One region of the Synechococcus sp. HK01-R genome, then DNA from elsewhere that is predicted to be linked to it. Evidence: predicted binding sites of a transcription regulator. Region 1 holds the regulator's gene; each other region holds the start of a gene.

Region 1 (7,547 bases):
CCCCTGGCCAGCGAAGCCGTCCGCTGGGCTGCGGACACCAGCGGCGGGGTCCTTGAGCGGCCGGCTTTGGCTCAGACCGCCAGGGAGCAGGCCCGTTGGGAGGTGCCGGTGATCTCCTGGCTAGCGAGCCAGGCGGCAGCTCCAGCAGGGGGGCTCGCGGTGCTGCTGGATGGTCCGCAGGGGGTGGACCTGGTGCCGGATCGGCTTGGCGTTTCCCTGCTGCGCGGCCCTACCTGGCCGGATCCCTCGGCGGATCGGGGCTGGCATCGCCAACGGCTTGCGCTCATGCCGGTTCCGGAGGGCTGGGAGCGAGGCGCTGTTCCCCAGGCGGCCCTCGCCTTTCGTGAAACCGGTTGGTGGGGCAAAGCGACTACAGCAAGAGACCAACGTCTGTTGCCGGGCCTTCCGCCGGGGTTGGTGCCGATTGCCCTCACCAGCGAAGCCCCAGAGGGTTCTGTGCGTCTTCAGGTCCACAACCCCGGTGGTCGCCGCCAGCAATGGAAGCTGCCGCAAGACGCCGGCTGGACTGTTCGATCCTGTGGTTCCAGCGATGGAGATGGCGAATGGGGTGAAGCCATCTCAGTCAGGCCGGGAGCGCTGGTGGATCTTGAGCTCCGCCGTTCCGACCCCTGAGCGGGCTTCAGTCGTCGTGATCGTCGAAGGGATCGTCCAGCTGCTTTGAGGGAGGTCCAAAGGCTGTGTAGACGCCGAACCCGGTCAGCCCGAGCAATACGGCCAGCACGGCGATCGCCACGGAAAGGGCCGGGGAGGAGGTTTCCATCACATCTCTCGACAGGTTCGGCCCGATCAGGACCGTGGCCCCTACAGTATCGAGACTGAACCTCACCCGAGACCAAGCCCGCCATGGCTCAACGCACTCGTCTGGGAGATCTCCTCCGTCCCCTCAACTCTGAGTACGGCAAGGTGGTGCCCGGCTGGGGAACCACTCCTGTGATGGGCGTGTTCATGGCCCTGTTCCTGGTCTTCCTACTGGTGATCCTGCAGCTGTACAACAAGTCCCTGATCCTCGAGGGCATCAACGTCAACTGGAACGGTCTCGGCTGAGGAAAGCCCATGAATGTCTTCGGCATCGGCCTCCCTGAGATGGCCGTCATTGGTGCTGTGGCCCTGCTTGTGTTTGGGCCCAAGCGCCTGCCGGAGCTGGGGCGGACCCTGGGCAAAACCCTCAAGGGTTTTCAGTCTGCTTCCAAGGAATTCGAGCGAGAGATCAACAAGGCGATGGCTGAGCCAGAGCTGCCTGAAGCTGGCGAAGTGAACGATGTGAAGGTGATCCCTAGCACCGCCTCAGTGGATAGCGCCTCTCCCGACATCGCCTCTGCCGACATCGCCTCTTCCGACATCAAGGCCTCCAATCCTGAGCTCTGATGGATCGGGGCCAATTGCGCCTCGTCGTCGGTCTCGGTAACCCCGGAGATCGCTACGCGGGCACGCGTCACAATGTTGGCTTCATGGCCCTCGAGGCCATGGCTCGCCGCGAGGGCACTCGCTTCCGTTCCATGCCCAAGCTGCATGGGGAGCTGGCTGAGCTTGGCCTTGGGGCCGAGCGTCTGCGCCTGCTGATGCCGCAGACCTTCATGAACGACAGCGGTCGGGCGATCCGTGCTGCCCTCGATTGGTTCGATCTAGACGTGAACCAGTTGCTGGTGGTCGTCGACGACATGGATCTGCCTCTGGGAAGACTGCGGCTGCGGGCCAAGGGCAGTGCCGGTGGTCATAACGGGCTGCGCAGCACGATTCAGCATCTGGGCACCCAGGACTTCGCCCGCTTGAAGATCGGCATCGGTGCCCCTGGTCGCACCCCCGAGGAGCGGCGCGCCCGCACGGTGTCGCATGTGTTGGGCAGCTTCAGCAAAGAGGAACAGCCGCTCCTGGAGACCGTTCTTGATGCGGTGCTCAAGGGGCTCGATTTGATCCAGCGTCAGGGTCTGGAGAAGGCTGGGAACCAGCTCAATGGTCTCCAGCTCGCGGAGACGGACGCATGAGTCCGCTGCCTGTGACAACGGCCCATCTCAGGGTGTTGCGTCAGAGCTTTCAGGAGCAATGTCTGGAGGGGGAGGTGCAAGCTGGCGGATTTGCTTGGCAGTTCTGCTGGGCCTTTGATCGCGGTGAGCTGACGGTGGAGCCATCCCTCGGCAGGGCCTTGATCCAGGACGCTCTCCAGCGATTTCTGGTCAAGGCTGACTATCACCTCGAGCCTGGCGGCGATTACACCTTCACCGTTCGGGCGCGATTTTGAATCGGTGGAGGGCAGGTCCATTCCAGGGGCCGGCCGAGGTGGTCTTCGAGCATCACCAGAGCAGCGATGGCATCCAGCTCCACAGGGGGCAGGTCGAGCCCGCGAGGCAGCAAGCGTCTCCAGCCTTGCGGTGGCCATAGCTGCCAATAACGTTCTCTCGCTCGCAGGGTGGTGCCCCGCTCGTCCATGAGCTCAGGTTCCAGCTGCAGTTGCTCCTGCAGACGTTCACGCCAGAGGCTGCTGCCGGTGCCATTGCCAAGAAGGACCTGATCGATCGGACTGCTGCTGCTCCAGTGCCGGATCTGATCGAGCACTGTGTCGACTGGATACACGCCTGATGCAATCACCTGGTGGCGTTCCTTGTCGCAGAGCACCAGGCCGCATTTGCTGCGGCCAGGGTCGATGGCCAGGAGCCGTGCCATTTAGGTGGGGCCTGAGACCTGGCCTGGGCGCACCCCATTGACGGGGCGCAGCTCCACGACGATCGGGTCTGCGGTGTCGCTGCTGCGCAGGGCCACGACCTCAAGCTCAACGCGGGATGGTGCTCGGCTCAGGAGCTGTTGGCCCAGGCTATTCAGGGCTGTCGCGTCAAACTGAAGTCCCTGACTGAGGGATCCCCGGCGCTGGACCTCCGCGAGGGCGGAGGCGAGCAGGAGGTTGAGCCGATTGCGTACGGCTTGTCCTTCCGTTTCCTGGCGTTCGATGGAGGTGCGGGCCAGCACGTCGCCGGTTTTCACGATGCGGGTGTTCGGACGAGCTTCAGGGAAGGCATACACCACCTTTTCGCCCAGCAGAACATTCGCTGCCGAGCGCACATTCACCACCCAGGTGCCCGGTTGGCGGATGGTTTTTTCAAGTCGTTCGATGTCGCTGCGCGGCACCAGCAGGATCTGTCGATCGGGTTTTACCCCAGGGAGGACCTGCTGGTAGGCCTGCAGGTTCGCTTCCCGCAGCAGCTGATCAATCACCTGTTTCGCCTGTCTGGGGTTGTCGAGTCGCAGGGTGGCGGTGGCCAGGGGCTGGCCGCTGCTCAGCACCACGTTCCCCTGCCGCAGTGCGAGCACGTTTTTCTCGAGTTGGCGCAGCTCCGCTTCACCGTTGCTGATGCGCTGCCGCACGCTGGCCAGCTCCGCTTCGGTGCGTCGGATTTCCGCATCCCGAGCCTGCACGTCGCGACTGAGGCGAGCCCGTTCTGCTTCCAGACGTTCCCGCTGCTGGTTGAGGGGAACCAAGGCCTGGCGCAAGGTCTCTGCCTTTGCTTTCGCTTCCGCAAGATCCCGTCGTGTGCGTTCCCGTTGCTCCTGGGCTTGCGCCAGTTCTCGGGTGGCTTCCTTCTGGGCTCTGCGGCTGCTCTCAAGGGCCGTGCGGCTGTCATTCAGCCGCTTCTGCAAGGCATCCAGTTCAAAGAGGCCCACGCGAAGCTGGCGGCTTACCAGCAGCATCAGCCCAAGGGACAGCGCTGAGATCAGGCTCCCTGTGAGCACCGTGATCAGCACGGCGGTGCGGCGGGGGCGCATGCCCAGCAGGCTGAGTCGGGCCTTCCCGACCCTGGAGCCGAGTCGATCCCCCAGGGTGGCGAGCACGCCACCGAGCACAAGCAGGGAGAGGATCAGCAGCCAGCCGGTCACGAATTCAAGGGCGAGGGAAGGCGAGCTGAGGCCGTCCGGGCTCCATCTTCTCCCGTGACCCGCTCAGCTGAAGCGTTTCGCCAGGGCGATTGGATCGAGCACCGTGATTTTCTTGCGGTCGATCTCCACCAGACCAGAGATGCGCAGATCCCCGAGCAGGCGCGTAATCGTGACCCGGGTGGAGCCGATGGCCTCGGCGATCGACTGGTGCGAGAGGCGCAGGTCAATGGTGATTCCCGTATCGCCAGGCACTCCGAAGTCACGGCAGAGCACCAACAGAAAACTCACCAGGCGGGACGACATGTCGCGATGGGTGAGGGTTTCGATCATGGTCTCGGTTTGCAGGATCCGGCTCGAGAGACCCTGCAGCAGGAGCAGGCCAACACCGGTATCGGCTTCAATCGCCTGGCGCACCGAGGCAGCTGGAGCTGTGACCATCTCCACGCGGGTGAAGGCCACGGAGTGATAGAAGCGATCGGATCGGTGGCCGGTCAGCAGGGACAGCACGCCGAACAAGCTGTTTTCCCTCAGCAGAGCCACGGTGATTTCCTCCCCGGACTCGTAGACCCTGGAGAGGCGAACCGCCCCGCGCCTGATCAGATAAACCCGTTCAGCGGGATCGCCGGGGAAGAAAATCGTCTTGCCGCGTTCCACCAGCTCCGTGCTCGCGCCTTCGAGATCACGGATCACTTCCAGCAGCGTGCGTGCGTTGGCTGCCGGAGCGTTCGCCAGGGTGACTCCTGCTCCGGCACTGGCCGTCACGGAGGCGGTCTGCGGTGAATATCGGCTGAAGCCGCGTGTGGCTCCGACCATGGCGGCTTTGCAGTTGGCAGGACGCTACGGATGGTCCTGGCTCCACCTTGTAGCAACCCACACGAAATTCAGCGTTGAGTCAGGGCGCTGCGTTGGTGCTGCATTAACTCCGTCAGGCCTGGTTCGGCGAGGTCCAGGAGGCCGTTGAGGGCGCTGCGACTGAACGGAGCCCCCTCCGCTGTGCCCTGCAGCTCCAGCAGACGCCCTTCGCCGTCCATCACCACATTCAGGTCCACGTCGGCCCGGCTGTCTTCGCTGTAGTCCAAGTCGAGCAGGGGGGTTCCCTGCACTAAACCCACGGAGACGGCCGCCACCTGCTGGCGGACCGGTTGACGCGTGATGACCCCGTTCGTCAGGAGTTGGTTGCAGGCGTGCTGAAGCGCAATCCAAGCGCCGGTGATCGAGGCCGTGCGCGTGCCTGCATCGGCCTGGATCACATCGCAATCGATCAGCAACGTGTTTTCACCCAGAGCTTCCATGTCGAGGCAGGCCCTGAGGCTGCGGCCGATCAGGCGCTGGATCTCCTGAGTGCGACCCGAAAGTTTGAGCAGCTCCCGGTTCTGGCGTTCGGGAGTGGAACCAGGAAGCAGCCTGTATTCAGCACTAAGCCAGCCTTTCCCTTCCCCCTGACGCCAGCGCGGGACACCTTGTTCATGGCTGACGCTGCAGAGCACGGCGGTGCGGCCCGTGCGCACGATCAGGGAGCTGATGGCAAAGCCCATTGGATCCCACTCGATCGCGAAGGGGCGCAGTGCGGCGGCATGGCGACCGTCGTGACGGAGTGGGGGCTGGTGGCTGCTCATCAACCGCAGAAGCGCTGCCATTGAGCCTGACAGGGCGGGTGTCACCAGCAGGCGGGGCGCTCAAACACCATCAGTGGTGTGTCAGGGGCTTGTGAGCTGCGACTCCGGCGCTAGATTTTGCTTCTGCCGGCATGCCGGCCGTGTGAGGAATCAATGACCGCCAGCCTGAGCTCCAGCCATCGCCCTGCCGATCCGCGCACTGCGGATCACCGGGCACTGGAGCGAGCGGGTCTACGGCCCTTGCCCCCTGTGCCACCCCGGGCACCCCTCCATCTGGTGGCTGCCGAGGGTCAGCTGCAGGTGCATACCGCCCCCTACCGCGGCAGTTTTTCCAATGTGCTCAGTCAAGCGTTGCGTGCTGCCGGTCTGGGCAGTCGTGTGCTGGTGGTGCAGTTCCTGAAGGGAGGGGTCGACCAGGGTCCGGAGCGGCGTCTGACGCTCTGCGGTCGGCTCGGCTGGTTACGGCCTGCTGTCTCCACTTGCCTCGATGGGCCTGCCGCTGACCAGGGTCAGGCTGTGCAGGAGGCGGTGGAGGAGGTCTGGCAGGTCTGCCGACGTGAGCTGCTGGCTGGCGAGCTCGATCAGCTGGTGCTTGATGAGCTGGGGCTGGCCATTGCCCTGGGCTACCTCAGCGAGGAGGAGGTGCGTGCGACTCTGGAGCGCCGCCCCGGCTCGGTGGACGTGATTGTCACCGGACCCTCCATCCCCGAGTTCTTGATGGGGCTTGCCGATCAGGTCACTGAACTGCGTCGAGGCTTCTGATGCTCAAGAACGATCGCTGGATTACTGAACAAGCTCAGGCCGGCATGCTTGAGCCCTTCCAGGCGGGGCTGGTCCGTCACCTAGAGCCGGATCAAAAGCAGCGCCCGGTGCTCAGTTTCGGTTGTTCGTCCTATGGCTACGACCTGCGCCTGTCACCTCAGGAATTCCTGATCTTCAAGCACGTGCCGGGCACGGTGATGAATCCCAAGCGATTCAATCCGGCCAATCTGGAGCCCACTGAACTTCACCACGATGAGGATGGTGATTACTTCATCCTCCCTGCCCATTCCTACGGGCTTGGTGTGGCCCTCGAAAAGATGAAGGTGCCCGCGAACATCACGGTGATTTGTCTTGGCAAGAGCACCTATGCGCGCCTGGGAATCATCGTGAACACCACCCCGGCGGAAGCGAGCTGGGAGGGACATCTCACCCTGGAATTCAGCAACAGTTCCGGTGCTGATTGCCGCATCTATGCCAATGAGGGCATCTGTCAGCTTCTCTTCTTTGAAGGTGATCCCTGCGACACCACCTACAGCGACCGCCAAGGCAAATACCAGCATCAACCGGAGCGAGTGACGCTGGCGAAGGTGTGATCAGGGATCAACCTGATCAGGGCGCCAGCCTTGCTTTATGGAGGCGACTCTTTTCGTACCAGGCTGCGAATTCAGGGGCCCATTCCTGCAGGTGCGGCCACATCAGGTCGCACAGTTCGCGGATTTCCTGCTGAGCATCGAGCTTGGCGCGGAGGTCCATGAAGTGCAGGAAAGCTCGCAGGCTGAAGCTCACCACGAAGTGCTGGCGGTAATCAAAGGGCAGGATCCCGCGCGCGTGTTCTTCCGCGAAGCCTGCCTGGAGAAGATCCCGATAGCGGGCAGCAGCCTGCTGGCAAAGCTCCAGATCCTGGCGGCGCAGATCTTCGCTGTAGTGATACTTCTTGCCTTGACGATCGCTGTAATCCCCCACCGGCCGGAGGTAAAACACCTCCTCGAGGGGGAGCTCGCCGTTGGCGGCTTTACAGATGCGATCGCCGGTGTAGCGCATCGACTGCACGTCGAAGCTCACACCCACCCGGTGGGTGCGGGCCTGTTGCATCACCGAGTGGGGGAACCAGCCCACGTTGAGCACGATCTGGGCATGTTCGAGCGGTCCGTAATGGCCTCGCTCGCCCGCCAAGAGCCGTTTGACGCAGATTTCTCCGGCCCGCGTTTCATCCGGCCATTGATCCCGATCAGCGGCTACGAAACCTTCGCTGTAGTCCTGGTGCATGCCGGCATACACACACTG
Region 2 (7,547 bases), 1.0 Mb from region 1:
GATCTCGCCACCCTTGACCGGCTTTGGATGGCCTATTCCCAGGGGCGTTTCGGCTTCAGTGTTCAGGCCAGGTTGCTCGCTGGTCTTGATGGTCGCTACGAACGGCTCTGGCCACGGATTGGCTGGAAGCATGAGGGAGTTTGGACCCGTTATCCGGGCGCCTTTCAGTGGGCCATGGATGCCCCAGAAGGTCACATGCCCCTGATTAATCAGCTCCGCGGCGTGCGTCTGATGGACGCCCTGCTTGACCACCCATCTCTGCAGGCCCGTCGCTCCACTGCAAGCCGGTAGTGGCAACCCTCCCGCATCCCGGTATGGTCGAAAAAGAGTGCAGCGTTTCCGATGGCATCCGGGCATAAGTCCGTCGATCCGCTGCAGTTGTTGTTGCAGTCCATCGGTGCCGCTCCTGTGTTCCGCTGGGCCGACTTCATCCTTCCCTCGACACTCCAGCTCAGCCCACTGCTGGAGATCTTGTTAGAGCCTGTCTCCTGTCCTGATACCTGCTGTCGCCTTCAACTGGGTCTTCAGGAGGCTCTCGTTAATGCTGTGCGCCACGGCAACGCAGGCGATCCATCCAAATGTTTGCGTGTTCGCCGCATCCTCACGCCCAACTGGTTGATCTGGCAGATCCAGGATGAAGGGATTGGGCTACCGCCTCAGGCTCGATCCGCTTCCCTTCCCGATCGTCTGGACGCCAATCAGGGGCGGGGCCTGTTTCTGATTCATCAGTGTTTCGATGACGTGCGCTGGAGCCGGCGCGGCAATCGCCTTCAGCTGGCCTGCAGGCGCTATCAAACGCCTGCTCCCGTGGTCAGCGGTGCTGGGGACAGCCTGGGTCCTTCAGTTCCCGCCTGAGCCAGAGCAGTCCCTGGTTGATGAGAGCCTCCACATCGGCCCTCTCCCCGCCCTGAAGAAGTTGCACCAGTGCTCCTGAGAGCAGTTCAGCAGCACGACGATCGGCGTTGCTTTTCAATCGGTGCCAGTCGCGATCATCCAGTCGCAATTGGCCGTGCAGTTCCTGGGCGAGAGGCGCTGCTTCATCAGGCCAGGGGGCTGGACTGCGGGTGGCCATGGCGGTGGGCAAAGCTGTTTCTATCCTGGCGCTAGCAGCGTGCGTGCGAAGGCATGACATCCGCCCGAGGCCTCTGCCCCCGTCGAAACCGTCACGCACTGAGGAACTGTCTTCGGACGCCCACCGGTGCCCTGAAGCGTCTGGCCTTCTGGTTGACGCTGGAACGTCAGCTGATGATGCGCCCTTCAAAACGTCTGGGACGTCATCACCGTTTGCGCTGGCGTCAGCGCTCTGCCCTGATGCGTCAGGTTCTTGAGGGTCAGCCGAGTCAAGAGGTCTTCAGGCCAGCACCGTCGGGATGGTGGTTCTGGAGAGCGATGCGCTGGGGTGGTCCAGGACTGCTGCTGGGATGGCTACTGGCTCGCCTTTAAGTCGCTCCTCTCAAGCTGCCAGGCAGTCAGGCTGCCAGGGGTTGGGGGTGGACCACCACCAGGGACCCGGGTCCCTCCTGACGCGCTTCTTCTAGAGCTGGGGCCTCGTCCGTGGCACTGCGCGTGAGGTCCTGACCGCGGATCCAAGCTTGATGCAGGGCACGCCTGCGCTTGTCCTCGGCAAGCACGAGCCTGTCGGCAGCTGCCTGGGGGCTTTCACCCGGAAACAGGGCTGTCCTGAGACAGATGCCAAAGCCATGGGCTTCCACCTGAACCTTCCCTTCCATCAGAACGAGCTGGAAGGTCCAGCCCTGAAGCCAGCGCAGACGGAAAGGATTGGACATGGACCCCACGAGGGATAGGGGCACCCTATGGGGCGCGACTCCGTGCGCAAGCGCACATGTCAGGGAATGCCTATGCCCCTTTACTGGCCGACCAGACCCTTGCCATGAAGTGAGACTCGCCGGTGATGCCACGGAAGCCGGCTTGGCTGAGACGCGCTTCGATGTCATCACGGATGTAATCGGCGTAATAAGGCTCGTGGAAAGCGCGGCGGAAGTTTTCCATCGCCACGCTGAACTGCGGTGAGTCGGCCAACTGAATCGAATCGGCCAGCACCAGAACACCACCGGGTTCCAGGACGCGATAGCACTCCTCCAACACGGCCTGTCTGGCTTGAGCTGGTAGCTCGTGGAGCAGAAACACGCAGGTGACGGCTTGCATGCTTCCATCCGCGAAGGGAAGGTGTTCGCCATTCCCCTTCAGGAGTTGCACCAGACCTTGGCGCCCCTGGTTGAGCCATCGGTTGGCCTGCCTCAGATACGCCTCAGAGAGGTCGATGCCAGTCAGCGTCGCTTCAGGCAGGGCTGCACGGATCTGATGCAGGGTTCTGCCCGTTCCCGTGGCCACATCGAGGACCCTGAGGCTGGCTGCAGGTCGGTCCTCAAAGCGACGCAGACCGCGGAGGAGAGGTGCCAGGACACGCCTGCGCATTGCATCTGCTGCGCCATTGAACAGGATGTCCACTTGGAGGTCATAGAGCTCCGCGGAGTGATCACTCAGGTAACCGTCGGTCTGATGGTGGAAGTTCTGTAGGTAGTAGTCGGGGTAGAGCGTTTCGCTTGCCTCATCCGGGAGGTCACGGACATTTCTCTTTTGGCGACGCATCCAGGTGGAGGGAAGGTCCAGCCAGAGACGGGGGTAGCGGGCCGCCCAGTCGATCCAGGGCTGATCGAACAGCTGACGTTTGGGATAAAGCCCGGATTCGGCCTCCTGCCAGTCAGTGTCCTCCAGGGAGGCGAGGGAGCGACGCAGCTCCATGAACATGGCCTCCGGCACGGTTTCCGTGCTTGGTACGGCGTCCGGCGCGACCCATTCCATCAGCCTGGTGCTGAATTGCTTGTGAGCCAGTCCGGCGATGCTGCGGCTCTGTTGAAGGGTGCGGTAGGCGATCTCGGTGATGCTGGGCGTCGCCATCGAGGGTGCCTGCGGACCAAAGGTTGTCTATTCCAGCTCACCGACCGCCCTCTCTGTGGCTTTCGTGCCTGGCTGATCCATTGGCTGGAAAGATTCGTGTAGTAACGCGAGATTCTGTAGCGGTTGCTACAGACTGACTTCAGTGAAAGAGGAGATGCGCCATGTCTGATGTTCATCCAGTCAACGTTCTCGATCGGCGCCGTCGTGCGGCCGTCGAATTTGTCTCCTGGTCAGATCACCATGCCCATGAGCGTCGTCGGCGTGAGGCAGGGCTCGCCCAGATCGAGACCCATCCCGATGCCCTTGATCAGCGCAATGCGATCGCGCAGCAGAGGGCATGGTCTCGACGCCAGGATCATTGTCGGCATCTCCATGACAGCGCTTTGGCCCAGTTGAGACATCGTTGAACCAAAAAATGGGGGGCTTTGCCCCCCATTCGTCCTGTTGCCTTTGACCAACTCCCTTTGATCAGGCGTCGTAGTACATCACAAACTCATGGGGATGAGGGCGCTGGCGCAATTGCTGCACCTCCTCATATTTGAGATCGATCCAGTTGTTGATGAAGTCTTCGCTGAAGACACCTCCTTCCATGAGGTAGTGCTTATCAGCGTTGAGGGCTTCAAGGGCGCCGTTGAGGGATGCCGGCACCGTGGCGATATTGGCGAGCTGATCGGCCGGAAGTTCGAACAGGTCAACGTCCACCCCTTCGCCAGGGTCGATCTGGTTTTTGATGCCGTCAATGCCAGCCATCATCATCGCGCTGAAGGCGAGATAGGGATTGGCAAGGGCATCACCGGAGCGGAATTCCAGGCGCTTGGCCTTGGGGCTTGGGCCGGTGAGCGGGATGCGCACCGCCGCTGAGCGGTTGCCTTCCGAATACACCAGATTGACGGGCGCTTCAAATCCGGGAACCAGGCGCTTGTAGCTGTTGGTGGTCGGGTTGGTGAAGGCCAGGAAGGAGGGGGCGTGCTTGAGGATGCCGCCGATGTACCAGCGGGCGGTCTGGGAGAGGTTGGCGTAGGTGCCTTCTCCGAAGAAAAGGGGCTGACCACCCTTCCAGAGGCTCTGGTGGACGTGCATGCCGCTGCCGTTGTCGTTAAACACTGGCTTGGGCATGAACGTGGCTGTCTTGCCGTATTTCTTGGCGACATTTCTCACGACGTACTTGTACGTCATGACGTTGTCGGCGGCCTGGATGAGTTCGGCGAATTTGATGCCGAGCTCGTGCTGACCGGCGCCGGCTACTTCGTGGTGGTGCTTTTCGATCGGAACACCCAGCTGCCCCATCAGCAGCAGCATCTCGGAACGAATGTCCTGGGCGGTGTCGTTGGGGGCAACAGGGAAATAGCCCTCTTTGGTTTGGATTTTGTAAGCCAGATTTCCGCCTTCCTCCAGGCGGCCTGTGTTCCAACCGGCCTCGATGGTGTCGACGCTGTAGAAGCAGCCACCCTCGCTGGAGTTGTAGCGAACGTCGTCGAACAGGAAGAACTCAGGCTCCGGTCCGAAGAAAGCCGTGTCAGCAAGACCAGTGCCAGCCAGATAGGCAAGTGCTTTCTGAGCGAGTGCGCGCGGGCAGCGGTCATAGGCCTGCCCCGTGCGCGGATCCTGAATCGAGCAGATCAGGCTCAGGGTTTTGTGGCGATAAAAGGGATCGATCCAGGCGGTGGCGGGATCGGGAACCATCGCCATATCGGAGGCATTGATCGCCTTCCAGCCGCGAATTGAGGATCCGTCAAAGGCCAGTCCTTCGCTGAAGGCTGCCTCGTCCACCATGTCGGCGCAGACGGTCAGGTGTTGCCACTTCCCGTGAAGATCAGTGAATTTGAGGTCGATCAGCTCAATCCCTTCGTCCTTGATCTGACGGAGAACGTCCTGTGCGGTCTTGCCCATGGGTGCAATAGATGGCAGGGGGCCAATAGTCAGGGCGGACCGTAGTCAGCCCTTGGGACTCGTTTTGTATCAATGGGTACATTTTCTGCTTCGCGCCGATGCCGCCTCGATCGTCTTGGACCCTCTTGATCCATTGGGACGGCTTCCTTTTTTGCCCCCTCTGCGCTTTCTGAATGCTCACCGCATCGCGGCATCAACCCGTTGATGAAGGTCGTGGAGGCTGTTCCACTCCTGCCCGTTAGTAACCGTTTCTGTCAACTTGCCCATAACGCAGCTGCAGAGAGCGTTCTGCTGGGAAAGCTGGTGTTACTTTCCAGTTTGACACTGTTCAAGCCTGAGCCATGCGTGATGCCATCACCGGGTTGATCGGTCGATACGACCAGCTCGGTCGTTATCTCGATCGCTCCGCCATGGACAGCATCGATGGCTATCTCTCTGAAGCAGCCCTCAGGCTCAAGGCTGTCGAACTGATCAACCGTCAGGCGGCTGAAATCGTCCGAGAGGCCAGTCAGCGTCTCTTCCTTGACGACCCTGAGCTGCTGCTTCCTGGGGGCAACGCTTACACCACCCGGCGTCTCGCAGCATGCCTGCGAGACATGGATTACTTCCTGCGCTACGCCAGCTACGCCCTGGTGGCCGGAGACAGCACCATCCTGAATGAACGGGTGCTCAACGGTCTTGACGACACGTACAAGAGTCTCGGAGTGCCGACGGGACCCACGGTTCGCAGCATTGTTCTCTTGGGCGATGTGCTTTGCGAGCGACTGGTGGCTGAGGGGGTGGAGTTTGATCGCTGCCCAGTGGTGCGTCAGCCCTTCGAGCACATGGCCTCCGGTCTGGCGGCCACCGACGTCCGCCAGCGTTAGGCCGTTGCATTCCCTCATCTCCTCCCCTGATGGAGGGATGACTGCGTAGGCTTTTCGCCAACGATTTTCCCGTCAGTCCTTGGCGATAGCGCCCTCCCATCTCCAGATTGATTCGAGCCATCGCCGAGATCTGGCTCCGATCGCAACGCCAGATCGGCTCTTGCTTGGTCCTGGCCCTTCCAATGCCCATCCGACCGTGCTGGAGGCCCTGTCCCGCACACCGATCGGTCATCTCGATCCGCTTTATGTGGAGCTGATGGGTGAAGTACAGGAATTGCTTCGCTACGCCTGGCAAACCGACAACCGACTCACCCTTCCGATGAGTGGCACTGGTAGTGCCGCCATGGAAGCCACCCTGGCCAACACCGTTGAGCCTGGTGATCGGGTGCTGGTGGCCGTCAAGGGTTATTTCGGCCTTCGTCTTGTTGACATGGCCGGCCGCTATCAGGCCGATGTCCGGGTGATCGAGAAGCCTTGGGGGGAAGCGTTCTCTCTCGATGAGCTCGAAGCCGCTCTGATCGAGCATCGCCCGGCGATTCTGGCGATGGTTCATGCAGAAACGTCCACAGGGATCTGCCAACCCATGGAGGGTGTCGGGGATCTTTGTCGGAAGCACAATTGCCTCCTGCTCCTCGACACGGTCACCTCCTTGGGTGGAGTTCCGTTGCATCTCGATGCCTGGAAAGTCGACCTCGCGTACAGCTGCAGTCAGAAAGGTCTGAGTTGTCCTCCCGGACTTGGTCCTTTCACGATGGGACCGAGGGCCGAACAGAAGCTTTCGGCCCGCACCACCAAGGTGCCCAATTGGTACCTCGACGTGTCCCTGCTGAATCAGTACTGGGGAAGCGACAGGGTGTATCACCACACGGCGCCCGTGAACATGAACTTTGGGATGCGCGAGGCACTTCGGCTTCTTGCCGAAGAGGGGCTTGAGCAGGCCTGGGCCCGCCATCGCCGCAATGCCGAGGCCCTCTGGTCCGGTCTTGAAGGTCTCGGCTTGGTCATGCATGCACCCCTGGAGCTGCGCCTGCCCACCCTCACCACCGTGCGCATTCCAGAAGGTGTCGATGGCAAGGCTTTCAGTCAGCACCTCCTGAACAATCACGGCATCGAGGTGGGTGGCGGATTAGGCGTGCTGGCCGGCAAGATCTGGCGAATTGGCCTGATGGGATACAACTCCACTCCCGAAAACGTCGATCGACTGCTCAATCTGTTTGAAACGGAATTGCCCCGTTTCAAACAGACCGCCGCCGTCGCTGCCTGAACCAGCACTCCAGCATCTGGCTGGCTTCACGCTCGAGAACGCCCCCGATCACTCGCATGTGGTGGTGGGCGCTCTCATGGCTGCTGAGATCGATTGTGCCCCCCATAGCCCCACGCTTCGGATCCCTGGCGGCGAAGATCACTTGCCCCATGCGGGCCTGAACCAGGGCTCCAGCACACATTGGGCACGGCTCAAGCGTCACAAGCAGGGTGCAGCTGTTGCAACGCCAGTCCCCCCTGATGCTGGTGGCCTGTTGCAGGGCCACCAGCTCGGCATGGCCCAGGGGGTCCTGATCACGTTCGCGCCGGTTGACGCCATAGCCAATGCAGCGGCCGTGGCGATCCAGAACGAGTGCTGCCACAGGCACTTCACCGCTGTCGCCGACCCGGTTGGCTCGCCGCAGCAGGCGTCCCATCCACAGTCGGCACTGATGCTCAGTCAATGTCAGTGGTGCGCTCACGGCTGCCTCCCCAACGCGCCATCAAGGCCACGTCCACCTTCAATGTGCCACCGCAAGGGAGAATGACACCTGATCTGGCGATGCCCTTGGTTGGCAACCCTGCGATTCATTCGTCGCTGCCGCTTGCCCCATTCGCCTCACCGGATGG
Region 3 (7,547 bases), 480 kb from region 1:
CTGAACTCGATTGGCCTTATCTCCTTAAGGGGTGCGATGAGCTGAACGATCCCGACAAGGTGGTGCTCAATCCTGCGGTGGTCTGGCAATGTGTCGCCCCCGGCCAGGTGGTGCAACGCAAGAGTTTTCGAGATCTGCGCGTGAAGGCAGCGGTGGCGGTGAATCCGGTGACCAATCCGATCTTCAGCCCCACGTCGCTGAAGGCGATTGCTGCGCCGATTCTGTTTGTTTCCGGTACGGGCGATATCTTTGCGCCGCCCGTCTCTCAGCAGCTGATCCCCTTCACGTCGATTCAGCAGCCTGGTTCCCTGTTGGCTCTTCAACACAACGGCACCCATCTCTCGTTCCTTGATGGCACGTCTGCATTGCCCGCTGTTGTGATCGGTCCGGATCAGCCTCTGGCGCGAGAGGAATTGAAGGGGATGGCCCGCGCTTTCTTCGATGAGCACCTGAGCAACACCCCATCCGCGCCGCCGCTGGCAGCACCGACGGCCAGATCCGGAGTGTTTAGTGGTAGCGATCCCCTGCGCCTGCTGATCACGCCTCGTTTCAGTCGTGAACAGCTCAATCAGGTTGATCCTGGCCTCAAGCAGTTCCCTTAGACCACCAGCCCTAGAGCAACAGATAGCGCTGGGCGAGGGGCAGCACTTCGGCAGGCTCGCAGGTCAGCAGCTCACCGTCGGCGAACACTTCGTAGGTCTGTGGATCCACACTGATGTTCGGCAGGGCGGCGTTGAGTTTGAGGGCGCTTTTGCCCACGCTGCGGGTGCCTTCGACGGCCATGCAGGTGCGCTCCAGTCCCAGCTGACGTTGGATGTCGGCGTCCATGGCTGCGCTACTCACGAAGGTGAGACAACTGGGCGCCAAGGCTTTGCCGAACGCAGCGAACATCGGCCGACCATGCACCGGGCCAGGGGTGGGAATCGAGGCGTTGGCATCTCCCATCTGGGCCCACACGATCGAGCCGCCCTTGAGGACCAGTTCGGGCCGAATGCCGAAGAAGCCCGGCTTCCACAGCACGAGATCGGCGAGCTTGCCGGTTTCAATCGAGCCCACTTCGGTGCTGATGCCGTGGGCCAACGCCGGGTTGATCGTCACCTTGGCGATGTAGCGCTTTAGCCGGTGGTTGTCGTTGCGGCTTGAGTCTTCCGGCAGGGCACCCCGTTGCACCTTCATTTTGTGGGCTGTCTGGAAGGTGCGGGTGATCACTTCGCCCACACGGCCCATGGCCTGGGAATCGCTGGCGATGATCGAAAAGGCGCCCAGGTCGTGAAGGATGTCTTCGGCGGCGATCGTTTCGCGGCGAATCCGCGATTCGGCAAAGGCCACGTCTTCCGGAATCTTGGGATCGAGGTGGTGGCACACCATCAGCATGTCGAGGTGTTCCTCAAGGGTGTTGCGGGTGTAAGGCCGGGTGGGGTTGGTGCTGCTGGGAAGTACGTTGGCTTCTCCGCAGATCTTGATGATGTCTGGGGCGTGACCGCCGCCGGCACCCTCGGTGTGGAAGGTGTGGATCGTGCGGCCCTTGATGGCGGCGATCGTGTCTTCCACGAAGCCGGCTTCGTTGAGGGTGTCGGTGTGGATGCACACCTGCACATCCATGCGGTCGGCGACCGACAGGCAGGCGTCGATGCTGGCGGGTGTGGTGCCCCAGTCTTCATGCAGTTTCAGGCCGCAAGCACCGGCGCGCACCTGTTCTTCGAGCGCTTCGGGCGTGCTGGCGTTGCCCTTGCCGAAGAAGCCAATGTTCACCGGTAGACCCTCAGCGGCTTGGAGCATGCGGCTGATATGGAAAGCGCCGGGGGTGCAGGTGGTGGCGTTGGTGCCGGTGGCCGGGCCGGTGCCACCGCCCATCAGGGTGGTGACGCCGCTGGCCAGGGCCGTTTCGATCTGCTGAGGGCAGATGAAATGGATGTGGGTGTCGATGCCACCGGCCGTGAGGATGTGACCTTCGCCGGCGATCGCTTCGGTGCCGGGGCCCACCACGATCGTCACCCCTGCCTGGGTGTCGGGATTGCCGGCTTTGCCGATGCCGACGATGCGGCCGTCTTTCAGGCCCACATCGGCTTTCACGATCCCCCACCAATCGAGGATCAGGGCATTGGTGATCACGGTGTCGACGGCACCACCTGCTCGGGTTGTCTGGGCCTGGCCCATGCCGTCGCGGATCACCTTGCCGCCGCCGAATTTCACCTCATCGCCATAAACGGTGTAGTCCTTTTCAACCTCAAGAATCAGTTCAGTGTCGGCGAGGCGAACCCGGTCACCGGTGGTGGGGCCGTAGGTCTCGGCGTAGGCCTGGCGGGAGATGCGATAGGGCATGGGTCAGGCGTCGAGGGATCCGTTGATCTGGCCGTTGAAGCCGATCACGCGTCGCGTACCGGCGAAGGGAATCAGGTTCACGTCGCGGCTGTCACCCGGTTCGAAGCGGATGGCGGTGCCGGCGGGGATGTCGAGCCGTTGACCTCGGGCTGCGGCCCGGTCGAACTGCAGGGCGGCGTTGGCTTCGGCGAAATGGAAATGGGAGCCCACTTGCACGGGCCGGTCACCGCTGTTGGCCACGGGAATGGTGGTCACGGGCCGGCCAGCGTTGAGTTCGATGTCGCCGGGTTCGGGCAACAGTTCACCGGGAATCAGCGGGGCCATGGCAGAGATGCAGGGTGGTGGGTCAGCGAATTGGGTCGTGCAGGGTCACGAGCTTGGTGCCATCGGGAAACACCGCTTCGATCTGCACCTCGTGAACCAGTTCGGGAATGCCGTCCATGACTTGTTCGCGGCTCAGCCAGGTGGTGCCTTCCTGCATCAGCTCCGCCACGCTCTTTCCGTCGCGGGCACCCTCCAGCACAAGGAAGCTCAGCCAAGCCACCGCTTCGGGGTGGTTGAGCCTGAGGCCACGCTGGAGTCGCCGTTCGGCCAGTAATGCCGCGGTGACGATCAGGAGCTTGTCTTTTTCCTGGGGGCTGAGATGCATGGACTGGCTCGGTCGTTCTCAGTGTGTCCTTACTGCGGGCCAAGCAGTGTTCGTCATGAACGATGACGCTGGCAAAGGCTGTTCCTGCAAAGGCCAGACCCTTGGGATCTGTGGAGCGCTCAAGGCGCGCAGGGCGCGGGTGCGAGCCCAGATGCGGCTGAACCAGAAGCGGGCATCGCGGCTGGACGGACCGGCATAACGGGCCACCAGGCCCTGATCCAAGGCGCTGCAGCGCAGCGTGCCTTCCAGGCCTTCGCGATCGCTGCGGACCAGCTCCAGCAGTTGCGCCAGAGCATCGCCGCTCAAGGGCATCGGTGCAGCCCACACCAGCGATCCGAACACTGGCTGTTTGTTCAGTCCGTGCTGGTCGTTGAGGGCATCGCCCCCCAAGTCCAACCGGTCCACCATTTCCCAGCGATCGGCTTGATGAGGTTCATCACTGCGTCGAAAGATGCTCAGGGCTGAGCGCCAGCGACCCTGCTGGAGGGTTTCTCCGGCGGCGGTGCGGCCCAGCCGCACGATTTCTGCACTGAGAAAGGAGGCGTCAGCTGGTAGTTGCACCGTCAGATGCTGCTCATAGAGGGCATTCGCATAAAGCACCAGCTCCTGGGGTAGCCATTCCAGATCGCTGCTTTTCGCCAGTGTGCAGTGCACCTGTTGACGGGCCCATTGGCCTTCGGGGTAGAGGCGGCTGCGGCCGATGGACCCGTAGACCTTCTGGGCGGCGACGCTGGTGATCAAGCAGCGGCTGTTTGTTTTCAGGTCCAGGGCAATGCTGAGCTGGTCGCCACCTACCAGTCCTCCAGCCGTATGCAGGATTGGCAGCTCACAGCGACCGTTGTTGCCTTGTTCAGCCCGCAGAAGCTTGAACGGGGCGCTGCAGCCCCCTTGGTGAACTGTGCCTGCGTCGCCGTGCACGGTCTGCCGGTGTTCAAACCGCAGCTCGCAGCGGCCATGCCAGGGATCGAGGCGTTGCATGCCCCCACGCTCGGCGCTCGAGCTGCGATGACCTGTAGCAATCAACACCAAATCAAGGCCGACGGCTGGGCAGGCTCAGGGTGAAAGCGGAGCAGCCTTGGACGACAACGCGATGAGTGACAACGCGAGCGATCACAAACCGATCGTGTTGGAGCATCGCCAAGTGGGTGAGGCCGTTGGAGATCTTCCGCCCGACCGCCGCCTGCAATTGCCACTCACGGCCGAAGAACGCACGGTGCTCCGTGGTCGCCGCCGAAGCCACTGTGGACGTGCGCTCTTGCTTCAGCTGCCGCGGGAGGGTGCCCTTCAGCCCGGTGATCGCTTGTTGGATCGTTCCCGGAGCTGGGAGGTGGTGGTGATTGCGGCGCCGGAACCGTTGCTGCGGGTGCAGGCGGATTCAGTCGTGGAACTCCTGCAGGCGGCCTATCACCTCGGCAACCGCCATGTGGCGCTCGAGCTCCACGACGGGGACTTGTTGTTGCTCGCGGATTCGGTGCTGGAGACGATGTTGCGGAGCCGTGGCTTGCGTGTGAGTGTCTGTGAGCGTCCGTTTGTTCCGGAGGGAGGCGCTTATGGGGGTGGTCACAGCCATGCCCATCGCCACAGCCATGAAACGCCATGACCTCCCTGGCGTTGCTCCAGTTGGTGAGCCCGGCGTTGCCGGTGGGAGCGTTCAGTTACTCGGAGGGGTTAGAGGTCTTGATCCAGGCCGGGGCGCTGAAGAGTGAGGCTGGTCTCGAGCAGTGGTTGATCGCCGAGCTGGAGCGGGGAGCGTTGCGGCTGGAGGCTGCGGCGCTTTCCGAGCTGATGGTTGATCTGAACAGCTGGGCTCGAGGCGCTGATGATCAGGCCCGACTTCGTTTGCTGGATCTGGATGGTTGGCTGCTGGCCACCCGTGAAGCTGCGGAGGTGCGAGCTCAACAACGTCAGATGGGGGGGTCTCTCCTGCAGCTGTTGGCCGACATGGGTCATCCACTGACTGAACCACTCCCCCTGGCCTGGCCGGCGGCATGGGCCTGGGCGGCACTGTCGCTGGGGCTGTCGGAGGCTGACACGGTGGAGGGCTACCTCTACAGCTGGGTCGCCAATCAGCTCAGTGCGGCCGTGCGCCTGTTGCCTTTGGGCCCGACCAGGGCTCAGATGCTTCAGCAGCGTCTGTTGCCGCGGATCGCTGCCGAGGCCCAAGAGCTCCTCGCTGCTGATCCACGGACCTTGTGGTCAGCGGGCGTTGGGGCATCGCTGGCGCAGCTGTCCCATGCTGAGTTGTATTCCCGTTTATTCCGAAGCTGATGGGGAGCAAGTTGCGGCTTGGTGTGGCTGGGCCGGTGGGGTCTGGCAAAACCGCTCTTGTCGAGGCGCTTTGCCGGCGACTGCGGGATCACCTGCAGTTGGCGGTGGTCACCAATGACATCTACACCCAGGAAGATGCTCAGTTTTTAACTCGCGCAGGAGCTCTAGAGCCGTCACGGATCCGTGGTGTGGAGACCGGTGGCTGTCCGCATACGGCCATTCGGGAGGACTGCTCCATCAACAGGGCAGCGGTGGCGGAGTTGGAAGCTCAGTTCCCAGATCTGGATCTGGTGTTGGTTGAGAGCGGCGGCGACAATCTGGCCGCCAGCTTCAGTCCGGAGCTGGTTGATCTCTGTATCTATGTGATTGACGTGGCCGCAGGCGACAAGATCCCGCGCAAGGGCGGCCCCGGGATCACGCGTTCGGATTTGCTGGTGATCAACAAGATCGACCTGGCGCCTCTGGTGGGGGCTGACCTGGCCGTGATGGAGCGCGACACCCTGCGCATGCGCGGCGATCGCCCCTGGTGCTTCACCAATCTGCACAGCGGTGAGGGGCTGGATTTGGTGGTGGCGTTTGTGTTGCAACAACTACCGAATTCGTGATCGCTTGCTCCGATATCAGGCCTCTTCTGTCCGATTGGTAGTGAGTGTTACTGGAAGGAGTGCGTCTGGCTGGGACTGTCTTATGGCGCCTAGCGCAACAGTTATCACTGTCAACACACCATGTCTCAATCGTTGTCAAAACGCATTCTGATCAGCCTGGCGGCGACCTCGCTGGGCGTGGTAGTCACGGCCTGTGGCGGTGGTGATCAGGCCTCTAATGTTCAGTTCGACGACACGGTGAAGGTGGGCATCCTTCACTCCCTGACCGGCACCATGGCCATCTCTGAGTCCACCCTCGTGGATACCGAGAAAATGGCCATTGATGAGATCAATGCCGCTGGTGGTGTTGAGGTCGACGGCAAGAGATACAAGATTGAGTACATCGTCGAAGATGGAGCCTCGGATTGGCCCACCTTCGCTGAGAAGTCGAAAAAGCTGATCGATCAAGACAAGGTGCCCGTTGTCTTCGGTGGTTGGACCTCCGCGAGCCGCAAGGCGATGTTGCCGGTCTACGAATCGAAGAATGCCTTCCTTTTCTATCCGATTCAATACGAAGGTCAGGAGTGTTCTAAGAACATCTTCTATACCGGTGCCACTCCCAACCAGCAGTCTGAGCCGGCGACCTACTTCATGTTCAAGGACTCCCCTGCAGCAGGGAAGCCCTTCTTCCTCGTGGGTTCGGACTACGTCTTCCCCCGTACCTCCAACACGATTACCAAGGAGCAGCTGAAGTCGCTCGGTGGCAAGGTTGTTGGTGAGGACTATCTGCCCCTGGGTAATACCGAGGTGGCTCCAATTATTGCCAAGATCAAAAAGGCTCTTCCTGACGGTGGTGTCATCATCAACACCCTCAATGGCGACCAGAATGTTGCCTTCTTCAAGCAGATCCAGGACGCCGGCATCACGCCTGCCAATGGTTACTACGTGATGAGTTATTCGATTGCTGAAGAAGAGATCAGCACGATTGGACCTGAGTTCCTCGAAGGCCATTACGGTGCCTGGAACTACATGATGTCGATCGACACGCCGGCATCGAAGAAATTTGCGGCCGATTTCAAGGCCAAATATGGTGCCAATCGCGTGGTGGCTGACCCTCAGGAGTCGGCTTACAACATGGTCTATCTGTGGAAGAAGGCCGTTGAGAAGGCCGGCACATTTGATGATGACAAGGTGCGTGAGGCTCTGATTGGTATCAAGTTTGATGCTCCTCAGGGTCCAATTGAGGTGCGGCCTAACCACCACATCTCCCAGATTGTGCGTATTGGTGAGATCACCGCTGACGGTCAGTTCAAGATCGTCGAGCAGTCTGATAATCCGATCGATCCACAGACCTGGAACCAATTTGAGCCTTCTTCGAAGGGCTTTGCCTGCGATTGGAGTGATCCCAGCAAGGGCGAGAAGTACAAGCTCTGATCGCTTGACTCAGGCCGAACCCTGGTCTGAATGCTGTCCGGAGGAGTCCCATCTGGGGCTCCTCTTTCTGTGGTTTGTCTGATCGCTCATTTCATCAATTTCCGTGCAACTGCTTTTAGAAAGCCTGTTCAACGGGGTGGCCATTGGCTCGGTGCTGCTGGTGGCTGCTCTCGGATTGGCGATTGTGTTCGGCCTCATGGGTGTGATCAACCTCGCCCACGGCGAGCTGATCATGCTTGGGGCCTACACCACCTATGTGGTGCAGCTGATCTTTAAGCTGCCCGCGCTTC

Evidence for each region. Region 1 encodes NtcA, which controls nitrogen genes in cyanobacteria. Its sites were predicted from a motif close to GTANCNNNNGNTAC; they were not measured.
Region 2: a site for NtcA is predicted at 4,876-4,889, ahead of glnA (type I glutamate--ammonia ligase). Genes of this name have one in related genera too.
Region 3: a site for NtcA is predicted at 3,984-3,997, ahead of H0O21_RS03170 (urease accessory protein UreD). Genes of this name have one in related genera too.

The regions. Positions count from the first base shown of each region.
Region 1 covers NZ_CP059059.1:1,074,118-1,081,664, forward strand. The annotation lists gene H0O21_RS05505 (alpha-mannosidase) at 1-633, shown strand, start outside; gene psbN (photosystem II reaction center protein PsbN) at 641-781, opposite strand; gene psbH (photosystem II reaction center phosphoprotein PsbH) at 865-1,065, shown strand; gene H0O21_RS05520 (TatA/E family twin arginine-targeting protein translocase) at 1,075-1,386, shown strand; gene pth (aminoacyl-tRNA hydrolase) at 1,386-2,003, shown strand; gene H0O21_RS05530 (DUF3146 family protein) at 2,000-2,257, shown strand; gene H0O21_RS05535 (resolvase) at 2,227-2,679, opposite strand; gene H0O21_RS05540 (DUF3084 domain-containing protein) at 2,680-3,885, opposite strand; gene ntcA (global nitrogen regulator NtcA) at 3,949-4,698, opposite strand; gene rph (ribonuclease PH) at 4,767-5,501, opposite strand; gene H0O21_RS05555 (cob(I)yrinic acid a,c-diamide adenosyltransferase) at 5,655-6,263, shown strand; gene dcd (dCTP deaminase) at 6,263-6,856, shown strand; gene thyX (FAD-dependent thymidylate synthase) at 6,873-7,547, opposite strand, start outside.
Region 2 covers NZ_CP059059.1:2,078,610-2,086,156, reverse strand. The annotation lists gene H0O21_RS11065 (GUN4 domain-containing protein) at 1-291, shown strand, start outside; gene H0O21_RS11060 (ATP-binding protein) at 343-855, shown strand; gene H0O21_RS11055 (DUF6439 family protein) at 812-1,072, opposite strand; gene H0O21_RS11050 (hypothetical protein) at 1,126-1,443, shown strand; gene H0O21_RS11045 (copper-binding protein) at 1,470-1,787, opposite strand; gene H0O21_RS11040 (class I SAM-dependent methyltransferase) at 1,858-2,919, opposite strand; gene H0O21_RS11035 (hypothetical protein) at 3,150-3,287, opposite strand; gene glnA (type I glutamate--ammonia ligase) at 3,388-4,809, opposite strand; gene H0O21_RS11025 (allophycocyanin subunit beta) at 5,151-5,675, shown strand; gene H0O21_RS11020 (alanine--glyoxylate aminotransferase family protein) at 5,806-6,939, shown strand; gene H0O21_RS11015 (nucleoside deaminase) at 6,911-7,354, opposite strand; gene H0O21_RS11010 (aminotransferase class V-fold PLP-dependent enzyme) at 7,462-7,547, shown strand, end outside.
Region 3 covers NZ_CP059059.1:591,676-599,222, reverse strand. The annotation lists gene H0O21_RS03190 (alpha/beta hydrolase) at 1-602, shown strand, start outside; gene ureC (urease subunit alpha) at 613-2,322, opposite strand; gene H0O21_RS03180 (urease subunit beta) at 2,326-2,646, opposite strand; gene H0O21_RS03175 (urease subunit gamma) at 2,669-2,971, opposite strand; gene H0O21_RS03170 (urease accessory protein UreD) at 2,990-3,949, opposite strand; gene ureE (urease accessory protein UreE) at 4,062-4,571, shown strand; gene H0O21_RS03160 (urease accessory protein UreF) at 4,568-5,239, shown strand; gene ureG (urease accessory protein UreG) at 5,239-5,844, shown strand; gene urtA (urea ABC transporter substrate-binding protein) at 5,965-7,257, shown strand; gene H0O21_RS03145 (branched-chain amino acid ABC transporter permease) at 7,361-7,547, shown strand, end outside.